One region of the Enterobacter sp. 4974935 genome, then DNA from elsewhere that is predicted to be linked to it. Evidence: predicted binding sites of a transcription regulator. Region 1 holds the regulator's gene; each other region holds the start of a gene.
The links. Region 1 encodes PhoB, which activates phosphate uptake and scavenging genes when phosphate is short. Its sites were predicted from a motif close to CTGTCATAAAACTGNCNNAT; they were not measured.
Positions count from the first base shown of each region.

Region 2: a site for PhoB is predicted at 5,346-5,365, ahead of pstS (phosphate ABC transporter substrate-binding protein PstS). Genes of this name have one in related genera too.
Region 3: a site for PhoB is predicted at 3,565-3,584, ahead of AC4OVS_RS19265 (esterase-like activity of phytase family protein). Genes of this name have one in related genera too.

Region 1 is NZ_JBZWGT010000003.1:3,378,824-3,386,609, forward strand. It holds gene proY (proline-specific permease ProY) at 414-1,787, opposite strand; gene brnQ (branched-chain amino acid transporter carrier protein BrnQ) at 1,869-3,188, opposite strand; gene phoR (phosphate regulon sensor histidine kinase PhoR) at 3,598-4,893, opposite strand; gene phoB (phosphate response regulator transcription factor PhoB) at 4,915-5,604, opposite strand; gene sbcD (exonuclease subunit SbcD) at 5,792-6,997, shown strand; gene sbcC (exonuclease subunit SbcC) at 6,994-7,786, shown strand, end outside.
Region 2 is NZ_JBZWGT010000003.1:4,367,637-4,375,422, forward strand. It holds gene yieH (6-phosphogluconate phosphatase) at 1-581, shown strand, start outside; gene phoU (phosphate signaling complex protein PhoU) at 667-1,392, opposite strand; gene pstB (phosphate ABC transporter ATP-binding protein PstB) at 1,419-2,192, opposite strand; gene pstA (phosphate ABC transporter permease PstA) at 2,240-3,130, opposite strand; gene pstC (phosphate ABC transporter permease PstC) at 3,130-4,089, opposite strand; gene pstS (phosphate ABC transporter substrate-binding protein PstS) at 4,217-5,257, opposite strand; gene glmS (glutamine--fructose-6-phosphate transaminase (isomerizing)) at 5,536-7,365, opposite strand; gene glmU (bifunctional UDP-N-acetylglucosamine diphosphorylase/glucosamine-1-phosphate N-acetyltransferase GlmU) at 7,606-7,786, opposite strand, start outside.
Region 3 is NZ_JBZWGT010000003.1:3,759,660-3,767,445, reverse strand. It holds gene AC4OVS_RS19285 (LysE family translocator) at 1-183, opposite strand, end outside; gene AC4OVS_RS19280 (helix-turn-helix domain-containing protein) at 232-975, opposite strand; gene AC4OVS_RS19275 (NAD-dependent succinate-semialdehyde dehydrogenase) at 1,126-2,496, shown strand; gene AC4OVS_RS19270 (YfaZ family outer membrane protein) at 2,675-3,220, opposite strand; gene AC4OVS_RS19265 (esterase-like activity of phytase family protein) at 3,630-4,988, shown strand; gene AC4OVS_RS19260 (3'-5' exonuclease) at 5,073-6,920, opposite strand; gene yjiA (GTPase) at 7,107-7,786, opposite strand, start outside.

The DNA of each region.
Region 1 (7,786 bases):
AGTTGCTTTCTAAATGACTGAGGGCTGTCAGCGATGCCCTGGTCCGGCTGTAAATCGCTGAGGCGTTTGCCTTCCGGCCGGGGCGAGGCGCAGGGATGCGCCGAGAGGGCGGCTTTACAGGGACGTTGCCTCCGCCCGTACCCGATAAGCCGGAAGGAATAAGCCGAGGGCACCGCGAAGCGGCGATTTACCGCCGGGAGCACGGGTCGCCAGGGTGGTGGCGACTGAGCCATCCTGGCACGTTCACCGGTCATGTCGTTACAGAGTAGCAAGGAACATAAAGTGAACGGAATGACCACCACCGCCGTATGTTCCCCTCACCCTAACCCTCTCCCCGGAGGGGCGAGGGGATTGCTCAGTGCTCGCATTAATTTGTGGGGAACCCTCTCCCACGGGGAGAGGGGAAAAGAATGTTACTGTGCTTCCGCCAGCTGACGATCGCGGCGACATTTAAACATCCAGCCCACCAGCAGCAGGACGATCCACGCGAAGCCCACGTACAGGGAAATACGGGTATCCGGGTGATAACCAATCAGGCCGATGATAAACACCAGGAAGATGAGGCCAACGACGGTCGTCGCAACACCGCCCGGCACTTTAAACTTCAGCGCTTTGGCCTCTTCTGGCGACAGGCGGCGACGGAACGCAATCTGCGACAGCAGGATCATGATCCACACCCACACCGTCGCAAAGGTCGCCAGCGACGCAATCACCAGGAAGACGTTCTCCGGCATAATGTAGTTCAGGTAGACCGAGAACAGCAGCGCCACGGTCATGACCAGCACCGTTACCCACGGGGTACCGCGACGCGACGTTTTGGCAAACACCTTCGGCGCACTGCCCTGCTCCGCCATGCCGTGCAGCATACGGCCCACGCCGAACACGTCACTGTTGATGGCCGACAGCGAGGCGGTCAGCACCACAAAGTTGAGAATGCTGGCGGCAAACGCAATGCCCATATGCTGGAAAGTCAGGACAAACGGGCTGCCGTTGGTGCCCACCTGGTTCCACGGGTAGATGGACATAATCACAAACAGCGTGCCCACGTAGAACACCAGGATGCGCATCGGCACCGAGTTGATGGCGCGCGGAATAGACTTCTCCGGATCTTTCGCTTCCCCGGCGGTGATGCCGATAATCTCGATTCCGCCATAGGCGAACATGACCATCTGCAGCGACATGACCATCCCGAGCCAGCCGTTGCTAAAGAAGCCGCCGTTGCTCCACAGGTTGTGAATGCCGGTTGGCTGTCCACCGTTGCCGATACCCCAGATGATAATGCCGAAACCGGCGAGGATCATGATGATAATGGTCGCGACCTTGAAGAAGGAGAACCAGAACTCCAGCTCGCCAAACACCTTCACGCTCATCAGGTTAACGGCGCAGATAATCAGCACCACGCTCAGCACCCAGATCCAGTGCGGCACGGCGGGGAACCAGACCCCCATATAGATACCAAACGCCGTCACATCGGCAATGGCAACAATCAGGATTTCGAAGCAGTAGGTCCAGCCGGTGATAAACCCGGCCAGCGGGCCTAAATTTTCCTGCGCGTAGCGGGAGAAGGAACTGGCAGAGGGGTTGTGAACCGACATTTCGCCAAGGGCGCGCATGATGATATACGCCGCCACGCCGCCGATGATGTAGGCCAGCAGAACGCTTGGACCGGCCATTTTGATGGCATCTGCCGAGCCATAAAAAAGACCGGTACCGATAGCCGAGCCCAGCGCCATAAAGCGGATGTGGCGGGTGCTCAATCCACGTTTAAGTTTGTTAGTGCTTTCCATTAAAATCTTGCCATTCAACACGAAAAAAACAAAAAACCACGGGGCCTTAAGCCCCGTGGTTAAACAATTTGTTGCCGTTGATTAATGGGCGTTGGATGTCACCTGACGCCCTGCCGCACGGTCCCAGATAATCGCCAGAACCAGCGCTACAACGGAAGGCATCAGCCAGGCCAGGCCCTGCTCGGACAGCGGCAGACGCTGTGTCCAGGCTGGCAGGATTTCTGCAAATGCTGATGCTTTGATCCCGTCAAGGATACCAAAAATCAGGCTGATAAACATGGCTGGCGCAATAATTCGCGTGGAGTTATGCCACCACGAACGGGTGAAGCTCAGCACTACCAGCACGATACATGGCGGATAGATCGCCGTCAGCACCGGAATTGAGACCTGAATCAGGTGGCTCAGACCGAGGTTTGACACCGCCATGGAGAAGATGCCGAGGATAAACACCAGCGTGCGGTAAGAAAGCGGCAGATACTGAGCGAAGAACTCCGCGCAGGCGCAGGTCAGACCCACCGCCGTCACCAGACAGGCCAGGAAAATCAGCGCCGCCAGCAGCATGCTGCCTGCACCACCAAAGGTGTGCTGCACGTAAGCATGCAGGATCGCCGCGCCGTTTGCGCTCTGATCGACCAGCGTTGCGCTATCTGAACCCAGGCGGAACAGCGCCAGATACAGCAGCGTCAGGCCGACACCGGCCATCAGGCCAGCCCAGATGGTGTAGCGAGTCAGCAGACGCGCTTCGGTCACCCCGCGGGAACGCGCGGCGTTAACGATAACGATACCAAACACCATCGCGCCAAGCGTATCCATCGTCAGATAGCCGTTCACGAAACCGTTTGAGAACGCCGCGTTCTGGTAGGCGTCCATCGCGGAGCTGATGGGCCCCGCAGGCCAGACGATGGCCGCAACCGCCAGCACAATCAGCGCCACAATTTTCAGCGGTGCCAGGAAGTTACCCACAGTATCCAGCAGTTTGCCCGGATAGAGAGAAACCAGAATCACGATGGCGAAGTAAATGAGGCTGTAAATAAACAGCGGCATCGCGCCGTCACCGGTCAGCGGGGCAATACCCACTTCAAAGGAGACGGTCGCCGTACGCGGGGTTGCGAACAGCGGGCCAACGGCCAGATAGCAGACGGTTGCCAGCAGAACGCCAGCCACTTTGCCAATCGGGGTGCTGAGGCTGTCCACACCGCCACCGACTTTCGCCAGCGCGATAACGGTCAGTACCGGCAGGCCCACGGCAGTAAGCAGGAAGCCAAACGCAGCCGTCCAGACGTGTTCACCCGCCTGTAAGCCAACCATTGGAGGAAAAATGATGTTACCTGCGCCAACGAACAGCGCAAATGTCATAAAGCCCAGCGCGATAATGTCACGCGATTTCAAGTGATGGGTCATAAAACCTTACTGCCTGTGGATGTGGTGTTGAATACGTTGAGATTTTCGCCATCCCTGACGGGACGATACAGCGGAAAATTTGCTCAATTTCAGCGGGATATGCTCCCGTCCAGGCGTGGCGAAGAATAGTTTTTCGATTTACCACGCAAATACAGTCGGTCTGACAGTATATGGGGGGCAATTTAAACGCTTATAACGTTTAAAGGCAAGAAGGGATCGTAAAACCAGAACAATATGCCAGCATGAAAATTCAGACCAAAATAATATGCCATGTATAAGAAAAACTCATGGCTAATCATGCGAACAAAAAAGCACCAGCCGTATAATATTCACTCGCGTTTCGCTTGACTGCAAAGCAAACGGGCCAGCAATCGCTGGCCCGTGGAAAGGTAGCCTGACACACACGCTGTCAGGCACTTTTTTTGGCAATTAATCGTTCCGGAATCACGAAGCTAAAGCGCGTGCCCTTACCCAGGGTGCTTTCGATATTGAGCCGGCTTTCGTGGTGGCTGACGGCATGCTTCACAATTGCCAGCCCCAGTCCGCTCCCGCCGGTCTGCCGCGAGCGCGCCTTATCCACCCGGTAGAACCGTTCGGTGAGACGCGGGAGGTGTTCAGGCCCAATCCCCGGCCCGTTGTCCTCGACGCTAAACTCAGCCCCTGCCGGAGTATGCTGCCACCGCACCGCGATATGCGTCCCTGTCGGGGTATGATTCACGGCGTTATAGACCAGGTTTGAGATAGCGCTTCGCAGCTCATCTTCACTGCCGAGCACTTTCAGCGTGTTATCAACATCAAAACTCAGGGTGTGTTGATTATGGCTCAGCGTTTGGGCTTCGCGCTCCACCACTCGCAGCATCATCGGCACATCAATGATGTCGTTTAGCGCCAGCGACGGGGCAGCCTCAATTTTTGAAAGCGTTAGTAGCTGTTTGACCAGCCCTTCCATGCGGAACGTCTGTTCCCGCATGGTATGCAGCGCTTTCTCACGCGGCGCCCCCTCAAGCGTTTGCTCCTGCATCATCTCCAGATAGCCCTGAAGCACCGTCAACGGCGTACGCAGCTCGTGGCTGACGTTGGCAAAGAAGTTACGTCTCGCGCCCTCAAGCTGATGCATCTGGGTGACATCCCGCGCCACCATCAGCCACTGCCGATCGCTGTAGGGCATCACGCGAATTTCAAGATGGCGACCGTTATTGAGCTTCAGATTGTGCGGACGACTAAAATCACGCGTTTTCAGATACAGCGTGAACTCGGGATAGCGCAGAAGGTTGAGGATGTTCTGACCGTTATCATCCGGCCAGCGCAGGCCCAACAGCTGCTGTGCGAGGCCATTGCACCAGAAGATGGTCCCTTCTTCCGTCGTCAGGATCACTGCGTCCGGCAGCGACTCCGCGCCGCTGCGAAAGCGTTTTATCAGGCTTCCCAGCTCACGACGGCGCTTTTTATTACGCATCTGCATCTGGTGCAGGCCGTAGAGTAGCGGTTCCCAGCTCCCGCTTCCCGGCGGGGGTGTCATACTTCTGTCGACCCACAGCCACCAGGAAAGACGCAGTAAATTCCAGAAATGCCAGACGAGCAACCCCGTCACGGCCACCAGTAAAAACCACGGCAGATAGCCAAAAATAGCCCCCAGAATGAGGGCCGGAATACAGCATAAGATCAGTTCAAAGACGAGCCTTTTCCATGACAGACGTTCCAGCACGCGTCACACTCCTGTCATTGTTCAGAAACGGGTCGAGAAGCGATAACCCGTGCCGCGGACCGTCTGTACCATGCGATCGTGGCCGCTCAGTTCCAGTGCTTTACGCAGGCGGCGAATATGGACGTCAACCGTTCGGTCTTCGACATAGACGTTAGTTCCCCAGACGTTATTCAGCAACTGTTCGCGGCTGTAAACGCGCTCCGGGTGTGTCATAAAGAAGTGCAGGAGTTTAAATTCGGTGGGGCCCATATCGAGGGGATTTTCACCGGTCATGACCCGGTGTGAGGTAGGATCCAGGCTCAGGCCCTGCATCTCAATCACCTCTTCCACCGCCATCGGTGAAATACGGCGCATCACGGCTTTGATACGCGCCACCAGCTCTTTTGGAGAGAACGGTTTGGTGATGTAATCGTCCGCGCCGGTTTCCAGACCGCGCACGCGATCCTCTTCCTCACCGCGCGCCGTCAGCATCACCACCGGGATATCGCGGGTCATCGCCTCGCGTTTGATATGCTTGATAAACTGCAATCCGGAACCGCCAGGCAGCATCCAGTCCAGCAGGATCAGATCGGGCCAGGGTTCATTCAGCTGGTTCACCGCGCTGTCATAATCTTCCGCTTCAACCGGCTGGAAGCCATTTTGTTCAAGCACGAAGCACACCATTTCACGGATCGGAGCTTCATCTTCTACGACCAGAATACGTCTCGCCATACTTTGCCCTGTCTTATCGTATTTAAGTTACAAGTCTGTAATGCGGCGTCATTATGCGTCAGATTTATGACAGATTTATGAAAAACATTACCACGATAAATAGCAAACTGTTGTTTTATTACAGCGGTTATTTTCCGTTCCCCGAACGTTTATAATCCTGCTTTCTTATTATTGCCACGGATCTCTTATGCGCATACTTCACACCTCAGACTGGCACCTGGGTCAAAATTTTTACAGCAAAAGCCGCGCCGCGGAACATGAAGCGTTCCTGAACTGGCTGCTGGAGACGGCTCAGGCTCACGAGGTGGACGCAATTATTGTGGCGGGCGACATTTTTGATACCGGATCGCCGCCGAGCTATGCGCGTGAGCTGTACAACCGTTTTGTGGTCAACCTCCAGCAAACCGGTTGTCACCTGGTGATTGTCGCCGGAAACCATGACTCGGTGGCGACGCTGAATGAATCCCGCGATATTCTGGCGTTCCTCAATACCACCGTGGTGGCCAGCGCCGGACACGCGCCGCAGATCCTGAAAAAACGTGATGGCACGCCGGGCGCGGTGCTATGCCCAATTCCGTTTTTACGCCCGCGCGATATCGTGCAAAGCCAGGCAGGCCTGTCCGGGAGCGAAAAACAGCAGCATCTGTTGCAGGCCATCACCCGCTATTATCACCAGCAGCATACGGAAGCCTGCGCCCTGCGCGGCGAACAGGCCATTCCGATCGTTGCCACCGGGCACCTCACCACCGTCGGGGCCAGTAAGAGTGATGCGGTGCGCGAGATTTATATCGGTACGCTGGACGCGTTTCCAGCGCAAAACTTTCCTCCCGCCGACTACATTGCCCTCGGGCATATTCACCGGGCCCAGATCGTCGGCGGCTGCGAGCATATTCGCTACTGCGGCTCGCCCATTTCCCTCAGTTTTGACGAAACGGGCAAAGCCAAATCCGTGCATCTGGTGAGCTTCACCGAAGGCAAACTTAGCGCCGTTGAGACGCTTGAGGTGCCGGTCACCCAGCCGCTGGCAGTGCTGAAAGGCGATCTGGCCGCCATTACCGCTCAGCTTGAGCAGTGGCGCGGCGCAGTGCTTAATCCCCCCGTCTGGCTCGATATCGAAATCACCACCGATGACTACCTGTACGATATGCAGCGTAAAATTCAGACGCTGACGGAAGACCTTCCCGTGGAGGTGCTGCTGGTACGTCGCAGCCGCGAGCAGCGCGAGAAAATTCTGCTGAACGCCCAGCGTGAAACGCTTAGCGAACTTCGGGTTGAAGAGGTGTTCGCGCGGCGGCTTGCGCATGAAGAAGTGGACGAGGCCAGGCGCACCAGGCTTAACGAGCTGTTTGCCCATACCTTGCATTCCCTCAATGACGAGGACGAAAACGCATGAAAATTCTGAGCCTGCGTCTGAAAAATCTGAATTCGCTAAAGGGTGAGTGGAAAATCGATTTCACCGCGGAGCCTTTCGCCAGCAATGGGCTGTTTGCCATCACCGGCGCAACCGGCGCGGGTAAAACCACGCTGCTGGATGCCATCTGCCTGGCGCTTTACCACGAAACACCGCGTCTTAATAAGGTCTCTCAGGCACAAAACGACCTGATGACGCGCGATACCGCCGAATGCCTGGCTGAAGTGGAATTTGAGGTCAAAGGCGTTGCTTATCGCGCTTTCTGGAGCCAGAACCGCGCCCGCAACCAGCCAGACGGGAACTTACAGGCACCGCGCGTTGAGCTGGCCCGCTGCGAAGACGGCAAAATTCTGGCCGATAAAGTCACGGATAAGCTGGAACAAACCGCCGCACTCACCGGGCTGGACTATGGTCGCTTTACCCGCTCGATGTTGCTCTCTCAGGGGCAGTTTGCCGCCTTCCTGAATGCTAAACCGAGCGATCGGGCAGAGCTGCTGGAGGAACTGACCGGCACGGAAATTTACGGCCAGATTTCCGCCATGGTTTTTGAAAAACACAAAGCGGCACGCAACGCGCTGGAGATGTGCGAAGCGCAGGCCGCAGGCGTTGTGCTGCTGAGCGAGGAACAGCAGCAGCACTTGCAGCAAAGTTTGCAGGCACTTACTGACGAAGAAAAAATCCTGCTGGCACAGCAGCAGAGCCAACAGAAAGATTTTCAGTGGCTTACGCGTAACGACGAGCTGATACGTGAGCAGCAGCGCGTAGCCGCTT
Region 2 (7,786 bases), 990 kb from region 1:
TGTTCCAGGAATTTGGCATTACGCTCGATCTCGAAGAGGTGTTTAAACGCTTTAAGGGCGTGAAGCTGTACGAGATCATCGACATCATTAACGAAGAGCACGGGGTGGATCTGGCGAAAGCGGATCTGGAACCGGTGTACCGCGCCGAGGTCGCACGCCTCTTCGACGCCGAGCTGGAAGTTATCGCCGGCGCTAACGCGCTGCTGGATGCGATGACGGTGCCGATCTGCGTGGTCTCTAACGGCCCGGTCAGCAAAATGCAGCATTCACTCGGCAAGCTGGACATGTTGCACCACTTCCCGGAAAAACTGTTCAGCGGCTACGATATCCAGCGCTGGAAGCCGGATCCGGCATTGATGTTCCACGCGGCGAAGGCGATGAACGTCAACGTGGAGAACTGCATCCTGGTGGATGACTCGTCTGCGGGCGCGCAGTCGGGGATTGATGCGGGGATGGAGGTGTTTTACTTCTGCGCCGATCCGCACAACAAGCCGATCGATCATCCAAAAGTGACGACCTTTACAGACCTGGCGCAGCTGCCGGAATTGTGGAAGGCGCGCGGGTGGGATATTACTCGCTGAAAAAACAAAGCCGGATGGCGCTAACGCTTATCCGGCCTACAAGGATCGTAGGGCGGGTAAGCGATAGCGCCACCCGCCACACACATCACTCTTTCGGATCTTTACCCGCCAGCAGCTTGTCCAGCTCGTCGCCGCCCACGTGACGGAAATCCTGTCCCTTCACGAAGTAGAAGATGTATTCGCAAATGTTCTGGCAGCGGTCGCCAATACGCTCAATTGAGCGCGCGCAGAACAGCGCGGTCAGCACGCTTGGAATGGTACGGGAATCTTCCATCATGTAGGTCATTAGCTGACGCACTATGCCTTCGTATTCCTGGTCAACTTTCTTATCTTCACGGTAGATACGGACCGCTTCGTCCAGATCCATGCGCGCGAAAGCGTCCAGCACATCGTGCAGCATCTGCACGGTGTGGCGACCGAGAGACTCCAGGCTCACCAGCAGCGGCTGGTGCTGCTGGGAGAATTTCTCCAGCGCGGTGCGGCAGATTTTATCCGCCACGTCACCAATACGCTCCAGCTCGGCGATAGTTTTGATGATCGCCATTACCAGACGCAGGTCGCTCGCGGTTGGCTGACGCTTGGCAATGATGCGCACGCACGCTTCGTCGATGGCGACTTCCATCATATTGACGTTGTGATCGCCTTCGATAACGCGCTTCGCCAGCTCGCTGTCCTGGTTGTGCATTGCCGTAATCGCATCAGAAAGCTGCTGCTCGACCATGCCGCCCATGGTCATCACCTGGGTGCGAATGCTTTCCAGCTCTGCGTTAAACTGGCCGGAAATGTGTTTATTAAGATTGAGGTTGTCCATGGTTTCTCCACATGCACTAAGGCAAATCAACCGTAGCGGCCAGTAATATAATCTTCGGTTTGTTTCTTCGCAGGACGGGTGAACAGCGCGTCCGTATCGCTGAACTCAATCAACTCGCCCAGGTACATAAACGCCGTGTGGTCAGAGCAACGGGCTGCCTGCTGCATGTTGTGAGTGACGATCACCACGGTGTAATCCTGCTTCAGCTCGGTGATCAGCTCTTCGATACGCCCGGTTGAGATCGGGTCAAGGGCTGAGCACGGCTCATCCAGCAGCAAGACTTCCGGGCGAATGGCGATACCGCGCGCAATGCACAGACGCTGCTGCTGTCCACCGGAGAGAGAGTACCCGCTCTGGTGAAGTTTATCTTTGGTTTCGTTCCATAATGCGGCCTTGGTCAATGCCCACTGCACGCGCTCGTCCATATCCGCACGGGAGAGCTTCTCAAACAGACGCACCCCAAAGGCGATGTTGTCATAGATCGACATCGGGAACGGCGTGGGTTTCTGGAACACCATCCCCACTTTCGCACGCAGCAGGGCGATATCCTGGGTATTGGTCAGGATGTTGTCACCGTCCAGCAGAATTTCACCTTCTGCGCGCTGCTCCGGATAGAGCGAATACATTTTGTTAAAGGTGCGCAGCAGCGTGGATTTACCACAGCCAGACGGACCGATAAATGCCGTGACCTGGTTCTTCGCGATATCCAGGTTGATATTCTTCAGGGCATGGAATTTGCCGTAGTAGAAGTTCAAATCACGAACCTGAATCTTACCCGGGGCAGTATCAACCATACTCATTGACTCATTTCCTCATTCGGCGCCGCGATGTGCCGCGCCGTAAAAATTTAACCGTGTTTCTGCTTCGCGAAAATGACGCGCGCCAGAATGTTCAGCAACAGTACGCAAAGGGTGATGATCAGCACCCCGGCCCAGGCCAGCTGCTGCCATTCCGCGAATGGGCTCATCGCAAATTTAAAGATCGTCACCGGCAGGTTGGCGATCGGCTGCATCATGTCCGTACTCCAGAACTGGTTGGAGAGGGCGGTAAACAGCAGCGGTGCGGTTTCACCAGCGATACGGGCGATAGCCAGCAGGATACCGGTCATGATCCCCGAGACGGACGCTTTCAGGGTGATCGCCGAAATCATTTTCCATTTCGGCGTGCCCAGCGCGTAAGCCGCTTCACGCAGGCTGTCCGGCACCAGTTTCAGCATGTTTTCAGTGGTACGAATAACGATAGGCACCTGCAACAGCGCCAGCGCAATCACACCCGCCCAGCCGGAGAAGTGTTCCATTTGCGCCACCACGATGGTGTAAACAAACAGACCTACCACAATCGACGGGGCAGAAAGCAGAATGTCGTTAATAAAGCGGATGACTTCAGCGATCCAGGACTTGCGGCCATACTCCGCCAGATAGATACCCGCCATGATGCCCAACGGCGTACCGAAAACGGTCGCCCACAGGATCAGCAGGCCGCTGCCCGCCAGGGCGTTTGCCAGGCCACCACCCGCCGTGTTTGGCGGCGGCGTCATCTCGGTGAACAGCGCCAGGGACATTCCATCAATACCACGGGTGATGGTGGACATCAGGATCCAGATCAGCCAGAACAGGCCGAACGCCATCGTGGCCATGGAAAGCGTCAGCGCAATGCGGTTTTTAATCCGGCGCTTTGACTGCATTTTGCGACGAGATTCCGCAAGCTGAGCGGTGTTTTGCATGTCGAGAGTCGCCATTAGCGTGCCCCCTCGTTTTTAGCCAGACGCATAATCATCAGCTTGGAGATAGCCAGCACAATAAAGGTAATAACAAACAGGATCAGACCCAGTTCCATCAGCGCTGCGACGTGCAGCCCGGATTCCGCTTCGGCAAATTCGTTCGCCAGCGCAGAGGTAATACTGTTCCCCGGCATGTAGAGCGACACGCTGTCGAGCTGGTAGGTGTTGCCGATGATAAAGGTCACCGCCATGGTTTCACCCAGCGCGCGGCCTAAGCCCAGCATGATGCCGCCGATCACCCCATTCTTGGTGAACGGAAGGACGATGCGCCAGATAACCTCCCAGGTGGTGCAGCCGATGCCGTAGGCCGACTCTTTCATCATCACCGGGGTTTGTTCGAAGACATCGCGCATGACCGCCGCAATGTACGGAATAATCATGATGGCGAGGATCACGCCAGCCGCCAGAATACCGATACCGAATGCCGGGCCAGAGAACAGGGCCCCCACAAACGGAACGGCGGAGAGAACATTACCCACCGGCTCCTGGAAGTACGTCGCAAACAGCGGAGCAAAGATAAACAGGCCCCACATGCCGTAAACGATACTTGGGATGGCCGCCAGCAGTTCAATGGCGATACCCAGCGGACGTCGCAGCCAGCCTGGTGCCAGCTCCGTCAGGAACAGGGCAATACCGAAGCTTACCGGCACCGCAATCAGCAGAGCGATAAAAGAGGTCACCAGCGTGCCGTAAATCGGCACCAGCGCACCGTAAATATCGTTCGGCGCATCCCACTCTTTGGTCCACAGGAAGGCGAAACCAAATTTTTGAATGCTCGGCCAGGAGGAGAAAATGAGGGACACGATAATGCCGCCCAGCAGCAATAGCACAATCAGCGCAGCCAGTTTCACCAGCGCGCTGAAAATCATGTCACCTTTTTTACCCGGAGGGTTAAATGCAGGCTTGGTTGCAGCCATAAATTACTCTTCTTTATGAGACGTCTTACGAATATGCCCGGTGGCGCTGGCGCTTACCGGGCCTACAGGATGAACCGTAGGGCGGGATCGCTGCGCGCCACCCGCCATCTTCGTCAAAAATATCCTGTTAGTACAGCGCTTTACCGCTGCTGTCTTTCACGTTGGTTTTCCATGCAGCACGGATCTGCTCAACCACGCTGTCTGGCAGGCTGGCGTAATCCAGGTCATTCGCCTGTTTGCCGCCGTTTTTGTATGCCCAGTCGAAGAACTTCAGCACTTCAGCACCCTGCTCAGGCTTCTTCTGCTCTTTGTGGACCAGAATGAAGGTGGTAGACGTGATAGGCCATGCATCGTCGCCTTTCTGGTTGGTCAGGTCCTGAGCGAAGGATTTGCTCCAGTCAGCGCCTTTTGCGGCGTTAGCGAAGTTCTCTTCGGTCGGGCTAACCGGTTTGCCGTCAGCAGAAACCAGTTTGGTGTAAGCCAGGTTGTTCTGTTTCGCGTAAGCGTACTCTACGTAGCCGATAGAGCCAGGCAGACGCTGTACGAAGGCAGCGATACCGTCGTTGCCTTTACCGCCCAGACCGGTTGGCCAGTTAACGGTAGAGCCGGAACCGACTTTAGATTTCCACTCTTCGTTCACTTTCGCCAGGTAGCTGGTGAACACGAAAGAGGTACCAGAACCGTCAGCACGACGAACCACCGCGATATTCTGCGAAGGCAGCTTAACGCCCGGGTTCAGTTTGGTGATGGCTTCGTCATCCCATTTTTTGATTTTGCCCAGGTAGATATCACCCAGGGTTTTGCCGTCCAGCACCAGCTCGCCTGATTTCAGGCCAGGGATGTTAACAGCCAGCACAACGCCGCCGATCACGGTCGGGAACTGGAACAGGCCTTCCTGATTCAGTTTCTCATCAGACAGCGGAGCGTCGGATGCGCCGAAATCAACGGTATTCGCGGTAATTTGTTTTACGCCACCGGAGGAGCCGATACCCTGATAGTTGACCTTGTTACCGGTCTCTTTCTGGTAGGTATCCGCCCATTTGGCATACACCGGCGCAGGGAAGGTTGCACCAGCGCCAGTCAGGCTTGCTGCTGCGAAAGCAGAGAAAGCGCTCAGAGATAAGGTCGCGGCGACAACAGTTGCGACAGTGGTACGCATAACTTTCATAATGTCTCCTGCAAGGATTTCGTAAATCATTGTTTAAGTGGCTACGATGAGCAAAATAGGACAAACAGGTGACAGATAAATGTACGAAATATGACAGTTTTATGACAAAGAAAATTTCACTTAAAATTAAGCAAAAATCCATAAATAAATCATAAACTTAATGATTATTATGACAGCTTGTTTTCAGTAATATTTTCTTTATGTGACACTGATAAAATAGCTGAAAATGACGGATTGTCATAAAAAAAGGCTCCACCGGATGGCGGAGCCTGGAAGGATTATTCTACGGTAACGGACTTCGCCAGATTTCGCGGCTGGTCAACGTCGGTGCCTTTGATCAGCGCGACGTGGTAAGCCAGCAGTTGCAGCGGTACGGTGTAGAAGATCGGCGCAATCACCTCTTCCACATGCGGCATCTCGATGATGTGCATGTTGTCGCTGCTGGCGAAACCGGCATCTTTATCCGCAAAGACGTACAGTACACCACCACGGGCGCGCACCTCTTCGATGTTAGATTTCAGTTTTTCCAGCAGTTCGTTGTTCGGTGCCACCACGATAACCGGCATATCCGCGTCGATCAGCGCCAGCGGACCGTGTTTCAGCTCGCCTGCCGCGTAGGCTTCCGCGTGGATGTAGGAGATCTCTTTCAGCTTCAGCGCGCCTTCCAGCGCGATAGGGTACTGATCGCCACGGCCCAGGAACAGAGCGTGGTGCTTATCAGAGAAATCTTCAGCCAGCGCCTCAATGCGCTTGTCCTGAGACAGCATCTGCTCGATACGGCTCGGCAGCGCCTGGAGACCGTGAACGATGTCATGCTCAACGGAAGCATCTTCGCCTTTCAGACGCGCCAGCTTCGCCACCAGCATCAGCAGAACGGTCAGCTGCGTGGTGAACGCTTTGGTGGAGGCCACGCCGATTTCGGTGCCCGCTTTGGTCATCAGCGCCAGATCGGATTCACGCACCAGTGAGGAGCCCGGTACGTTACAGATGGCCAGCGAACCCAGGTAACCCAACTCTTTAGACAGACGCAGCGCCGCCAGGGTATCGGCCGTTTCGCCAGACTGGGAAAGAGTGATCATCAGGCTGTTACGGCGCACAGCGGATTTACGATAGCGGAACTCAGATGCGATTTCGACGTCGCACGGCACGCCCGCCAGGGATTCAAACCAGTAGCGAGAGACCATACCGGAGTTGTAAGAGGTACCGCAGGCCACGATCTGAATGTGCTCGACTTTGCTCAGCATTTCGTTGGCATTGGCGCCCAGCTCGCTCAGATCCACTTCACCATGGCTGATGCGCCCGGTCAGGGTGTTTTTAATGGCGTTTGGCTGTTCGTAGATCTCTTTCTGCATGTAGTGACGATAAGCACCTTTGTCGCCCGCGTCGTATTGCAGGTTTGATTCGATTTCCTGGCGCTTAACCTGCTCGCCTTTCGTGTCGAATACGGTCACGCTGCGACGTGTCACCTCGGCAATGTCGCCCTCTTCCAGGAAGATAAAGCGACGGGTAACCGGCAGCAGCGCCAGCTGGTCGGAAGCGATAAAGTTTTCACCCATGCCCAGACCAATCACCATCGGGCTACCGGAACGCGCGGCCAGCAGCGTGGACGGGTCACGGGAATCCATGATCACCGTACCGTAAGCACCACGCAGCTGAGGGATAGCGCGCAGCACCGCATCACGCAGTGTACCGCCCTGTGCCAGCTCCCAGTGCACCAGGTGAGCAATCACTTCGGTGTCGGTTTCAGAGACGAAGGTATAGCCGCGCGCTTTCAGTTCTTCACGCAGCGGTTCGTGGTTTTCGATAATGCCGTTATGCACCACCACAATGTGTTCAGACACATGCGGGTGTGCGTTGCCTTCAGATGGCTCACCGTGAGTCGCCCAGCGGGTATGCGCAATACCGGTGCCACCGTGCAGCGGATGTTCCTCCGCCGCCTGGGCCAGCATCTGCACTTTACCGAGACGACGCAGACGGGTCATATGACCTTCTGCATCGACGACAGCCAGACCGGCTGAGTCATAACCACGGTATTCCAGACGACGTAAACCTTCGAGAAGGATTTCAGCAATATCACGCTGCGCAACTGCGCCAACAATTCCACACATAGTTAGATTTCCTGATTATGGCGTTATGCCATGCGTTGTCGCTGACCTGTATTTGCCCTTTCCGGGCCCCCCGAGCCTTGTAGAGAGTGGGGTTATTTTTATGGGTACTGCTGGTGGGGGGAGGATTATGTTATCCCCTCACCCCGGCCCTCTCCCCATAGGGGAAAGGGTGAAAACCGCACCATTCAGTTCCCCTCTCCCCTATGGGGAGAGGGTCAGGGTGAGGGGTGTATATTGTCGTTACTTTTTCTTCACCGGGCGTTTCCAGCCCTGCTTACTGACCTGCGGAACGCGGCTTAACACCAGCTCGTTCTCGGCCACATCGCGCGTAACGGTTGTCCCGGCGGCAATGGTCACGCCTTTGCCCACGGTGACAGGCGCCACCAGCTGGGTATCGGAACCTACAAACACGTCATCACCG
Region 3 (7,786 bases), 380 kb from region 1:
AATGACCAGCAAAATGTAAAGCCCATTTCCTGCCGCTATCCCGATGCACAATCCGGCGCTGCCGCGCAGTCGGTAGCGGGCGGCGTAGCCCATCAGCAGGAAAAAATCCGGGCCCGGGCTTAACAGGGCAACAAAATGCGCCAGCGCCAGGGCGAGAAAAGCGGAAGGGAAGAACAGTTCCATAGCGACCTCAGAATGCAAAACTGGGGCCAGACTACGAAAACACAGAACCTATTTATTGTCTGATATTGATCGGCCCGTAGCGTACTGGCGCGGTGTGGCGGCGGTGTAGCGCACAAAGGTCTTATGAAAATGGCTCTGGTCGGCAAACCCGCTCTGGTAGCCGACATCGGCGATATCATCCCCGGCACGCAGCCGCGCTTTGGCGTACTCAACGCGGGAGATATTGAGGAAGCTGCCAGGCGTCAGGCCCGTGTCCTTCTTGAAGGTACGGATCAGCGTCTCCTTTCGCAGCGAGAATCGTTGCGCAAGTGCGTCGAGGGAAGGCGGGCTGGAAAGACTGGAAAGAAATGCCTGCTGAACCTGCTGGCTGGTTGATCCAGGCTTTTCTGCCTCATCCATGCAATGGGGAAGGGCAGTAAGCAGCCTGTCTACGGACGCAGGGGACATCCTCTCAACAACTTCCCGGTAATACATAAACAGCGTAGCGTTGCGAATCACCTGAACCGCAAGGGGAAGGTCCGTATCGATATAAAGCATATGATAACTACGCGGCTGCCCGGCAACAGGGTTGCAGCTGTGTGGGACATAAGCCGGGATCACAATCAGGTCCCCGGGCTGGAGGATGTATTCTCTGCCATTACACACGCAGCATGTCTGGCCTTCCACAATTGCGCCGATGGAGAGCTGAGGGTGGCAATGGCGTTTGTACGCCTGCATGCTCTGCCACGTGCTGCGTAGTTCAAGGCCCGAGGCGCGGTGAAAGGTCTGACGGATGTGGCGGGTATCGGTCATAGCAACTCCTTATGAAGGTTTTTTATACCACGCCAGCCACGGTATGGCATCGCTTTACTCAGAACCTTCCGGATATACCCAACTTTACGTCCATAGCCAGTCATGTTGACTACCCTTAATACCCTAAGCGGTAAAACATGGAGATTCGATATGGCTTATCAGACAGTAAATCCTGCCACTAACCAGCTCATCAAAGAATATCCCTCCCACACTGACGCAGATGTTGAAGCGGCGCTGAAGGCAGCCGATGCGCTCTATCACTCCGACTGGGCGAAAGGCGACATAAGCCAGCGCCTGCCGGTACTGCATAAGCTGGCGGACCTGATCGACGAACGCGTGGAGGAGCTGGCGAAAATCGCCAGCCAGGAGATGGGTAAGCTCATCGAACAGAGCCGCGGCGAGGTGAAGCTGTGCGCGCAAATCGCCCGCTACTATGCGGACAACGCGAAGCAGTTCCTGGCCCCGGTGAAGTATGACTCTGAACTCGGGGAAGCATGGGTTGAACATCACCCCATCGGCGTGCTGATGGCCGTCGAACCATGGAACTTCCCATACTATCAGCTGATGCGCGTTCTGGCGCCAAACCTGGCGGCGGGTAACCCTGTCATCGCTAAACACGCCAGCATTGTGCCACATTGTGCGGAAACCTTCGCCCATCTGGTGCGTGAGGCGGGCGCGCCGGAAGGGGCGTGGACCAACCTGTTTATCTCGTCCGATCAGGTGGCGAACATCATCGCTGACGATCGCGTACAGGGCGCGGCGCTAACCGGTTCAGAAAAAGCGGGCAGCGTGGTAGCGGCCCAGGCGGCGAAGCACATTAAGAAATCCACGCTGGAGCTTGGCGGTAACGACGTATTCGTGGTGCTCGACGATGCGGACCTGGATAAAGCGGTGAAGATCGGCGTTAACGCGCGGCTCAACAACGCCGGGCAGGTCTGTACCGCGGCGAAGCGCTTTATCCTGCATGAAAAGATTGCCGATGCCTTCCTGAGCAAATTCACCGAGGCATTTAAGCAGGTGAAGATTGGCGATCCGCTGGACGAAAGCACCACGCTGGGGCCGCTGTCCTCTAAAGACGCGCTCGACACGTTGACCAAACAGGTTAACGAGGCGGTGAAAAACGGCGCTACGCTGCACTATGGCGGCAAACCTGTGCAGCGAGACGGGAGCTTCTTTGAGCCGACCATCCTGACCAACATCTCACGCGACAACCCGGCGTACTTCGAAGAGTTCTTTGGCCCGGTAGCGCAGATTTACGTGGTGAAAAACGACGACGAGGCGGTCGCGCTGGCGAACGACTCCCACTACGGCCTGGGCGGAGCGGTGTTCAGCCAGGATATTGAGCGCGCGAAGAAGATGGCATCGCGTATTGAGACCGGGATGGTGTACATCAACTGGCTCACCGATACGGCGGCAGAACTGCCGTTCGGCGGCGTAAAACGTTCGGGTTACGGACGCGAGCTGTCGGACCTGGGGATCAAAGAGTTTGTGAACCAGAAGCTGGTGGTCGTTCGCAAGTAATGTCGGACATAAAAAAACCTGCCATCCGGCAGGTTTTTTTATTAACAGTCTCATCGCCTTTTTTGCCGTGTGGCGCTGCGCTTACCCGGCCTACAAGGTGCAATAATATTCATAAATTGCACCCTTCATTGTAGGCCCGTGCAAGCGTAGCGCCGCCGGGCGAAACGGGCAAACAGGCTTAGAAGGACACGCCACCGCCAACATATGCGCCGTCAATCAGCGTGTGGTTAGGACGACCGTCTTTACCATCAACGCTCACGTGACGATAACCCACCTTCAGCGTCACCGGCTTCACTGGCGTCCAGCTTACGCCACCATTCGCTTCAACGTAGTTTTTCACGCTGTTGTTCAGGCCGTCTGGCGCAACGTAGCCTTCACCGAATACCCTGATGCTGTCGGTCAGGGCAACGTTCACACCGCCGCCGACCGGGAACGCCACGCCGTTATCGCCTTTTTTCGGGCCAACGTAGAGGGCCTTAGCGCCTGCGTTCAGCATCACCGGGCCGACTTCAAAGTTGTAGCCTGCTCCTACGCCACCGGTTGTGGTGCCGTCATCGGTGTTTTTCAGCCAGCTACCTTCGGTGTACAGACCGGAGGTTGATTTCCCCATTTCCACATTCAGGTTGGTAAAGTTTTTACCCTGCTCAATGCTGCCGCCCATGGCCAGTGCGGAGCCCGATACGGCAGTCAGAGCGGAAAGAAGGAGAACGTTGAGCTTTTTCATGAGTTTTTCCTCGTCATCAAATTAATCTGAGGGCACCTTAACAAGAGCTGTTTATCTCTGCAAATGCGATGCTTGTCACGTTTTTATGCTGATTTTGTTTGGTTTTTGAATTTTAAATGTTGTTCGAATGTTGACCCGGCAAGGAGTCAATACGTAATGCATTCGCGTTTAGGAAGGGTTCAGGATTCTCATTAAACGTACGCTGAACGGGTCGGAAAAATTAGTTCAGGATGAATTAATTGAGTTTCTAATAATTTCCAAAAGTGTTTCAGTTGTCACAGATAAAGACACAGGTTTACATTTCTGGAGGTGGCTATACGCCCCGTTGTGCCGAACCGCTTTCACCATGTCATTTTTCTGACACGTTTCTTCATTACGTTGTTGGCTTCACTTACTGGGTGCTAACACTATGAAAAGAAAAATCATTCCTGTGCTAATTGGTTGTGCGCTCTCTTTCTCTGGCCTGGCGGCACAGCCAACCGCGGAGCGTTACGTCGTCAGTTTTCCCGAAGGCGCGCATGTCAAATACAGCGGTGCGTTTGCCAGCGCGTTTCCGAACGGGCTGCCTGTGGGGACTGGCTCTGGCCTGCTGTTTACGGGCAAGCAGGGCGATGCCTTGACGTTTACGACCGTGACCGATCGCGGTCCTAACGCGGATTCGCCAAAAATGGGGAAAAATGACGCTAAAATCTTTGTTACCCCGGATTTCGCCCCGCTGCTAATGACGATCCGCGTGCAAAACGGTAAAGCGGAGGCCGTGGACGCGCGTCCTTTGCATGACGATAAAGGCGAAATCAACGGTCTGCCGCTGCAAAGTGGCGTGATTGGTTCCACCAATGAAATCGCGCTAAGCGACACCTTAAAAGTGCTGAAAGGCGATAACCGCGGGCTGGATACGGAAGGCATCACGCCGGACGGGAAGGGCGGCTACTGGCTGTGCGATGAGTATGGTCCGTTCCTGATTAATATTGACAGTAAAGGGAAAATCCTCGCGATCCACGGCCCACAGGCGGCGGAAGGGGAGAAATCCATCGCCGGCGGTCTGCCAAATGTTATCAAATGGCGCCAGGCAAACCGGGGATTTGAAGGCCTGACCCGCATGCCGGACGGACGTATTATCGCCGCTGTCCAGAGTACGTTGGATATCGACGGGAAGAGCAAAAAGCAGGCGCTGTTTACGCGACTGGTCAGCTTCGATCCGGCGACCGGAAAAACCGCGATGTACGGCTACCCTGTCGACAGCGCGGCCTACAGCAAAAACAGCGACGCCAAAATCGGCGATATCGTGGCGCTGGATAACCACACTATCCTGCTGATTGAACAGGGCGAAGATAAAAACGACGTAATGCGTAACCTCATCTACAGGGTGGATCTGAGCAAGGCGAGCGATCTGGCCGCCTTCGACAAGCCGGGCGAATACCCGGAATTTGACGATGAGAAAACGCTGGCGCAGCGCGGCATTTCACTTGCGGAAAAAACGCAGGTGGTCGATCTGCGTGCGCTGGGCTGGCAGCAGGAAAAGGCCGAAGGGCTGGCGCTGATTGACGACAAAACGCTGGCGGTGGCGAACGATAATGACTTTGGCGTGAAGGTGGCGATGCACAACCCGGCCGAGGGCAAGAAGCTCAAGGATTATCGGGTGAACGCGGAAGGCAAGCTGACGCTGGATGACAAAGCGGTTGAAACTACCCTCAGCGTCAAGCCGCTGAAGAAGCCGGATTCCGACAGCGAGCTATGGATTGTGACGCTGCCGGAGGCGTTGAAATAATATTGGACTTTACCCCTCACCCTGGCCCTCTCCCCACAGGGGAGAGGGGATTGTTCGGTGCAGATACTTTTCAACGCAGAATAGTTAGATCGACTTAACGCTCTTTTCCCAGGTCTCGACCAGATGATCTCGCAGGCTTCCGGTTCCGTGCATTGTCACCAGAAGATTCTGTCGTGCGCGGGTAATGCCGACGTAAAGGCGCTTGATATCGTCACTCAGATCTTCACTGTCCCTTTCCTTTGCCGCATCCATAATGGCGACCGAATTAAACTCAAGCCCCTTGCTGCTGGGCAGCGGCATGACGCAGAGGTAATCATTCTGCGGGGACCAGTGCTTTTTATCATCGCTGTAGACAATCATCTGGTATGGGATCTTGCGGGCTTCAAGCCTTGGCGCGAGCATGCCTGAAATGCTGTAGGTTGAGGGGCACAGTATGGCGATTTCTGACCACGCAACACCTTCCTGTCGCTGCTCTGTGACCCAATCGAGGACGCGCGTAATCTCCTCGTCCTGATTATCAAAGCTGGCCAGCGCGGGATACTTCCCGGACAGGCCACCTGCGGCAGGCTGCTGGTATTTGAGAGAAGCTTCTATGTGATTATTGAGATAATTAAATGCTACGCTGCTGGCAAAATGGAGTATTTGCCGGGTGTTGCGATAATTGGTATCCAAAATAGTTGTACGGCCCTGAGCCTTTATATCGACGCTGGACAGGGTAAAATCGAGAGCTTTCTTTTTCTGATAAATTGACTGAGCGTCATCGTACAGAAACAGCAGGGAGCTATCTTTATTGTCCGGCATTTTGGCGAGGATTCTTAGCCATTCCGGTTTAAAATCGTGTCCTTCATCTATCAAAACGGCGCTGTACTGCTCCGGTTTGATTGCTCCCTCTTCAAATGCCACCGTCAGCGCATTTTCCATCAGCTCAATAAAGTTTTTGCTCCTGGGGGGAAGACGCCGATGCGCGTTTAATTGCTGATAACACCAGGCGTGGAAATGGATAACTTCGACGGGAAGTCTGAGGCTATGCTGTTCGAGCTGCGCTTTGAGTTTTTTAGCCAGCGTAATGTTGTAGCAAATCACCAGTATCGGTTTGGTGTTTTCAATGTTGTTGGCAAGCTCAATACATCGGTGGTGCAAAATGAGCGTTTTGCCCGAACCTGCCACGCCATGAATTACCCTGTGTCCCGCCCCCATACTTCTGGCGAGTTGTTCCTGGTTCCTGTCCATCATGCATACCACATCAGGGGTGTGGAAAGTAAAATTATCCAGGTCAACCCGCGTAACGGATGGGTTAATGCGGACATCGGGATAAAGATGCCACCGGATGCGGTCGAGCTGCTGTGGTGTTGTGTTATGAACAAAGTGATGTTTGATAAGGGATTCGAGCCGGCCAGAGATTTGTTCTCGAGTCATAAACTCGTTGAGTTCGTCTTTGCATATCACCTGGCTGGCGGGCAATATTTCATTCAACTCCTCAGGTGTAAAACTCTTTTCCAGCTGTGCCCGAGTGATGTTGCTCAAATAAACACCGTATCCATACGGCATAATAAAACCGCCCTCATGCTCTCCCTGTTTCTGGCGAAGCAGGGGATCTTTTTTCAGGCTATTGATGATATGAAAGGTATATTGTCGAACTTGTTCGAGTGGGTTCTTCAACGGCTCTATGCCGTTTTTGGTTTCATAATTAATATGGGTTTTATTAGCCGATTTTATTTTTGTGATATACCAGTCTTTCACTTCTATAAACAGCAGCCCTTTATCGGGGGCCAGAATCACAAAATCAGGATGATCGTCTTTGTCTCCCATTCGGGTATCATACCAGCAGGTACATTGTTCGCTGAGCCCACCCTCCAGAAGCCTTGCCAGTCTTTTTTCTCCTGCCGTAATTTTCTCGCTACAGCTGCTAACCGTGGGAATAATGATTGCCATATTACGCCTACCAATTCATGAAAATTATATGAATCCAATTAATTAATATTGTAACCAATATTAATCAAAGCATGATTTCATTCATGATAAGAACATTAACAGACAATATTGCAAACAGAAAGGGCGAAACCCGCATTTTGCCTTAATGAAATACGCCCCCTTTACTGTTTAAAGGGGAGCGACGATTTACTTTTTCAGTCCCGTAAACGCTGCCCGAATTTCCTCTTCCGGCAGCTGTATTCCAATAAACACCATCACGCTGTGCGGCGGTTCATCGCCCCACGGACGATCCCAGTCGGCGCTGTACAGGCGCTGCACGCCCTGGAACAGCAGGCGGTTCGGCTCGCCGTCGATCCACAGCATTCCTTTATAGCGCAGCAGCTTGTCGGCAAACGACAGCAGCAGGTTCTCCATCACGCGCGAGACCTCGCTGATGTCCACCGGGTAGTCCAGCTCCACCACAATCGACGCTACGTCGTTTTGCTTGTCTGCCATAAAGTGGAAGCGCGGTTTCGCGGTGACGTTCTCCTCCAGCATAAAGCCGTTGGTGTTGAACAGCTGAGACAGGTCGATATCGCCGTGCGTCACGGTATAAATGGGTGCGCGCGAGTTGATGCGCGTCAGGCGCTCACGCAGTTTTTCGCTTTCACCCGCCACGTCGGTTTTGGTCAGCAGAATGCGGTCGGCGTAGCCAATCTGAGACTGGGCGATGGTGAACTGGTTCATCTGCTCGTCGGCGTGTACCGCATCCACCAGCGCGACGACGCCGTCCAGCAGGTAGCGCTGGCACAGAATATCGTGGGAGAAAAAGGTCTGAATAATTGGGCCGGGATCGGCCATGCCGGTGCACTCGATCACCAGACGGT